Regions from separate parts of the Cytobacillus sp. IB215316 genome, predicted to be linked through region 2. Evidence: predicted binding sites of a transcription regulator. Region 2 holds the regulator's gene; the other holds the start of a gene.
The links. Region 2 encodes Rex, which represses fermentation and respiration genes when NADH is low (regulators of the CRP and FNR family bind a similar motif). Its sites were predicted from a motif close to TTGTGAAATATTTCACAA; they were not measured.

Region 1 (3,217 bases), on a different contig from region 2:
ACCTAGTAGCCCAGCAGCATGCATTGCTCCTGACATAAATGTCATCCCGATAGCCCATACAATAGTTTGAATGATTGCTAGTTTGTTCATAGCCTTCGTCATTACACGCCCTGTAATGTGTGGGATTAACCAATAGGCTGCACCAAAGAACGTAAGTAAAACAGTTGTTGCTAATGTTAAATGGAAATGACCTGTTACCCAAATGGTGTTATGGACAACTTGATTTAATTGGTTACTTGCGTTAATTAAACCACCTGCACCAGCTGGAATGAAGAATAACATTCCTATAAACGGTGCAAAAAAGCGTGCATCTTTCCAAGGTAGCTTCTTAACCCAGCCGAATAACCCAGTTGCACCTTTTGAGCGACCATACAATTCGAACGTTGCAAACATTGAGAAAGCCGTCATTAAAGATGGTATAACAACTAAGAAAGTTAAAATGACTTGTAAAAACTTCCACGCTGGATCAATTCCTGGCTCTGTTAATTGATGGTGAAATCCAACAGGGATAGAGAATAGTAAGAATAAAATAAATGACATTCTAGCTAGAGCATCTGAGAATATTTTAGTCCCCAATACTTTAGGAATAACAACATACCAAATCATGTATGCTGGTAACAGCCAGAAATATACAAGTGGATGACCAAAATACCAGAATAATGTACGACTAACTAACACATCAATCGTTTCAACAATACCTAATGACCATGGAATAAATTGAACTAGGACAGTAGCAGCTAAGCCTAGTGTTGCTACTAACCACAATATCATATTAACGATAGACATAAAGCTTAATAGTGGACTAATCTCACCTGGATGTTGTTTACGCCACTTTCTGTAATGTGCAAACATAGCAAATCCAGCTACCCAGCTACCAACAACAACCAAAGTTAAGCCTATGTAAAAACCTGGATGTGCTTTTAAAGGAGCGTAGAATGTATAAAGTACTGATGCTTCATTCAATAAAATAAATACTGCGGCAATTGCCGTACCAATGGTCATCATCCAAAACCCGATCCAACCAGTCAAGCGAACCTTATTGGATAATGCACCTGCTGTTCTACTTAGGCTGGCAAATTGAAAGCCGATAATGAAGAATGTAGTTAAAACAAGACCAAGTAATACGCCGTGTACAGTTAAAATTTGATAATAGCCAAGCCATGAAGGGAGAGTAAATTTCCCTGAACGAACAAGTGTTTGTAATAATCCTGCTAATCCTCCGAGTGCTAGTGCAATAAATGCGACATAAATATGTGCCATTGCCAATTTTCCATCGCGTCGATCAACTTTCGCTTCAACAATACTCATTATTCAACCACCTCGATTGTTGCAGTCATACTTGTATGACCTATTCCACAATATTCATTACATAAAACTAAATACTCTCCAACTTCATCAAACGTAGTTGTTACTTCGCTTATGTACCCAGGTTCAAGCATCATATTTGCATTTGTACCTGCTATTTCAAAGCCGTGAATAACATCTTTCGTTGTAGCAACGATTTTTACTTTCGCACCCTTTGGTACTTGTACTTTTGTTGGAGAGTAACTAAATGCAGAAGCAACAAATGTTAATTGATATTCATTGTCACCGATTTGTACTAACCCTGGATTATCAAATGGTGCTGTTTGGTCAACCTTTTCTGGATCAATTGTTGTTAAACAACTAGGAGGTTGGTTTCCTAAATAAAATGCGCTAATACCTATAACAGTTAAGAAGACAAGTAGAGTTCCAACTCCAAATAACAACCATATTTTTTCAAACTTGTGCATGTGCATCGACTAATTCCCCTCCTTCTATAAGCGGTCTACAAATAAAAAATAAACTCCCAACCAAGTAATGATTAGAAAGAAACCCAACAACATTACTGAAGCTAACGCTCCTTTTAATGAAGGCTCACTTTCTATTTTAGTTTTTTGATTTTGAAGCTCAGTTTTCGGCATCTCTCTCACTCCCTTCGCTATTGAACAAATTTCCTATTATTACACTATTATCTTACTAGACTAATGTGTAAAATCCATACAGTTATTAGGTTTTCACAAATTGTTCATATGTAATATAAACACTATGATAATAGTGATAAATTAATTTATCAGTGATAAATATCACAAAAAATAAAAACAATTTGTGAAAAAAATGTGAAATAGTTAAATAGATTTGAGTTGTATGCTTGTGACTTTTGTCATAAGGTCATAGTTACAGGTCTGGAAGTGACATTAAAATGCTCTCTTCGTATACTTTGTTCCTACTTTTACTAAAAATGGACAGAGGGATGAGTTTTATTAAAGTTCAGCAATGATAAAATAGTAAAGGTGCCATCACAACTGATTTATATGTGCTTATATCTTAGAACGAATAACACCAATTAATACGAAAACAAGCAATTAAAAGCAGAAAACAACCGACTAATTGTCGATTGTTTTGCTTGGTTGTGTATTTGATTACATTTCAATCATTAAAATGATTTGCATTTCTCCCATTGCTTCCACTTGAATGGGAACTCTAAAGGCTTTTTCAAAGCCGTAGATTTTTGTTTGACCAACTAACACTGTAGGAGGTGTAATATCAATATTGATCCCTTGTTGAGAAAGTTGTGTAGACAAATTACCTGCAATCATATTACCAAACTCTCCTGTAAATGATTCAAGCATTTCTCCCTCAAGAGGCATACCGAACATGATTTCACCAACTCCACCAAATACAGTTGGGTTTCCCTCTATTATTAACCTTCCTCTTATATCCCCAGTTATACCAATTAACACGCCCATTGAGGATTGCAGTAACGGTTGAGTGAATAACGCTGGTTTATCAATTGTTACATCTATTGGTACTACGGTTTTAACTACATGAATAGTGCTGTTTAAAACACCTGTTACTTTTGAACTTAATGTGGCCAAACTGAATTCACCTCCATCTTTATTTCAGGGATTGTAATTGGGTAAAATATACCCATTACTATTTTACCTCATAATATTGTTTTGTGTAATGAATTTAATAGATTTAATAGATTTAATAGATTTAATAGATTTAATAGTGCAATTCCAATAATTGTGTGCTGAACGTAATGATTATTAGATTTATAATAATAATGCACAACAACAACTCCTTTAAAACGTTCGACTTCTCCAAACAGGGGAAGTCCTTTTTATTTGAAACTCTTCACAATGGTCTTCCGTTTTATTTAAAGTTATCGTTATACTCACATTTAATTAGAGTT
Region 2 (3,217 bases):
CCTTCTGACCAAATAACAAATATCCTGCCATTTTTTAGAACGCAAAGAATATTTAGGTCTCGGGATAGCAATGTACACCTGATCGGATAAACGCTGCCTTTTAGTAGCTTGTATTAACAGCTTTATACTTAAATTAAGCTTAAGCTCCACGATAACTAGCTCATCGTCTTTTATAGCTGCTATATCACAATGATTGACTTCTCCATATACTTCATAGCCCTGTTCTGTAAAATGCTCTTGAATAGGTTTATATAAATCAACCTCATACAATTTTGTTGTTTTATTGCTCATTACATCATTACTTTCTTCATTTATTCAAAGCTTAAATATTAGTTAATCATACGACCTTTATATTTAATATATTCACATGACACCTGCTAGATTTACTATAAAAAAAGTGAGCCTCTACAATTTGTAAAAACTCACTTTGATTACCTTTATTATGATTTATGGTTTGGTTGTTACTCATTTTCAGCCATGAGTTCCTGTTCTAGTTTTTCCACTTTGCGAAAGGTTATTTTTGAGATAAAGATACTTATTTCATATAGAATAAATAAAGGTATCGTCACCATCAGATGTGAAATGAGCTCTGGTGGCGTAATAAATGCTGCTATAACTAGTAAAACAAAATATGCGTATTTTCTTATTTTCGCTAAAAACATAGGCGAGACTATGCCAAGTCTAGTTAAAAACATCACAACGACAGGAAGCTGAAACAATATTCCAAATGGAATAGTGATTTTGAATAGAAATTGGAAATATTCATTTATCCCAATAACTTGATTAACCGTTAGGCGTTCAGATATCCTCGTCATAAACTCAATAACAAATGGAAATAGAATAAAATAGGAAAATGAAACCCCACCTAAAAATAGTAACACTGATATTGGTATATAACTTAAAGTGATTTTCCGTTCTTTTTCATATAAGCCTGGGCTAATAAACGCCCAAAGCTGGTATAAAATAACTGGTGCAGTAATTACAAAAGCTATAATAAAAGCAAATTGCATATAAATTTTTATTGGATCAGTTAAGGAAAATGCATTCATCGTCAGCTCTTTTGCTTCATCAGCCTGTTGTAAATAGACAATGATTGGCTCAGCCAAAAAAAAGCTTCCAATTGTAGCCATAACAAAGAAAACGGCTGCGATAATTAGACGCTTCCTTAGCTCTCCTATATGATCGTATACAGACATTTCTTTACTATCATTCATACTTTCTCATCCTAATGTTACTTCTTTTTATTATTTTCATTTGCAATATCTTGTGCCGCTCTCTTAAATTCTCTAAGTGTTTCTCCAGCAGCTTTTCCTAATTGAGGAAGCTTATTTGGACCAAAGATAACGAGTGCGATCACTAAAATTAATATAAGACTTCCAATTCCTATGTTAATTGGTCTCACCTCCATCATAAATTACAAATAATTTTCCTGATCTATCATTATAAAGCATATATTGTTTTTATAACTCCGTGATCATGTAAACGACCATAATGCCAATATAGCTACTATTCAGTTGGGTAGTTTTTAAGGAAATAAACTAAAGATTGTAATTCAACTGCTAAATCAATGTGATGAATCCTAATATGGTCAGGTACATTAATTCGAGCTGGCGTAAAATTCAAAATACCCTTAATACCTGTTTCTACTAAACGGTCAGTCATCCCTTGCGCAACTGGTGCAGGTACAGTTAAGATGGCGACACTTACATCCTTGGTAATATATTTTTCTAAGTCATCCATATGATAAATAGGAACATCTCCAACTGTAGTGCCAATTTTTTGCTCATCAACATCAAATGCAAGTTCAATTTTCATATTATTATTTTTAATAAAGTTGTAATTTAAAAATGCAGTACCTAAATTCCCAACCCCGATTAACACCACTTTTGTTAGTTCATCTTGATCTAGTGTTTGTCGAAAAAACGTTAATAAGTAATTAACATTATAACCATATCCTTTTTTACCTAAAGCACCAAAATACGAAAAATCTCTACGTATTGTTGCAGAATCTACTTTTACAGCCTCGCTTAATTCAGCAGAAGATACGCGCTGCTTACCTGCAGCATGAAGATTTTTTATGAAACGATAATACAATGGTAAACGTTTTGCAGTAGCTTGTGGAATTTTTGTTTGTTCGTTATTCACTTCTATTCCCCCACATTCAAACAGCTATTCATTCACTGCTCTCTAATAAAGTCTCCGTTCTTTCCACCAGTCTTCTCTAATAAATAAGTTGGACCAATAACCATACCTTTATCAACTGCTTTACACATATCATAAACAGTTAGGGCACACGTACTAGCAGCAGTTAGAGCTTCCATTTCAACACCTGTACTACCTTTAGTTTTAACTTCTACGATAATAATAAGCTTGTATAATTGCTTTTCTTCTTCCCATGTAAACGTGATATCGACACCCTTTAAACTAATTGGGTGACACATTGGGATAATATCTGCTGTTTTTTTTGCAGCCATAATACCAGCCACTTGAGCTACAGCTAACACATCCCCTTTTTTTATTTTTGAATGAATAATCTGTTCATAAATTTTTTGATTAACTGAGATACTTGATCTCGCTATAGCAGTTCTTAATGTTTCGCCCTTTTCAGAAATATCAACCATCTTTGCTCTACCTTGATCATTAAAATGTGTAAATGAAGACACTTGCTTTTCACCTCTCAATATGACTATACTACACTATTTTTACAATCCTGTCGTTACTTTAACAAGGCGTGAAAACTATATGTACATCCAAGGTCATTTCTATCACCTTTTGAGTACATGGCTTTTTTCATAAATGGTGAATTGTAACGAATAATTTAGCCCTTTGTCATAGTTTTAATGATGAGAAGCTGCAACAAACGATATAATAATTCGTATTTGTGTCTCAGTACATGGCTGCTGTTTTCGCATTAATTGTTGCTTTTCGTTCTAAGAAATAAATACGTATAAACTTAGCGGTTGTAGGCACCTTTTCTCATTATAAATGAGGTCAATTGCATAAGTTCATTTTTTGCTGTCCTAAATTATTCACAATAGCAACAAAGTTTACGAAAAGAGCCTATAACGTCTACAACCTAAGTTTAATATGACTCCAGTAAGAAAGCGCATACAAAATAAGCTAAACTATTATTAAAAATATGCATTTCACAAGCCTTTGATAAGTAAACATTGGAATCCAGTGAAAGAATATTGCTCATTTCATACATTTTAAGATA

Region 1: a site for Rex is predicted at 2,171-2,188, ahead of SLH48_RS19165 (cytochrome c oxidase subunit 2A). Genes of this name have one in related genera too.

The regions. Positions count from the first base shown of each region.
Region 1 covers NZ_JAXBMC010000017.1:17,932-21,148, forward strand. The annotation lists gene SLH48_RS19155 (b(o/a)3-type cytochrome-c oxidase subunit 1) at 1-1,308, opposite strand, end outside; gene SLH48_RS19160 (cytochrome c oxidase subunit II) at 1,308-1,778, opposite strand; gene SLH48_RS19165 (cytochrome c oxidase subunit 2A) at 1,797-1,943, opposite strand; gene SLH48_RS19170 (chemotaxis protein CheX) at 2,442-2,897, opposite strand.
Region 2 covers NZ_JAXBMC010000024.1:24,898-28,114, forward strand. The annotation lists gene SLH48_RS21090 (DUF2161 domain-containing phosphodiesterase) at 1-291, opposite strand, end outside; gene tatC (twin-arginine translocase subunit TatC) at 462-1,214, opposite strand; gene SLH48_RS21100 (twin-arginine translocase TatA/TatE family subunit) at 1,232-1,402, opposite strand; gene SLH48_RS21105 (redox-sensing transcriptional repressor Rex) at 1,507-2,145, opposite strand; gene moaC (cyclic pyranopterin monophosphate synthase MoaC) at 2,178-2,663, opposite strand.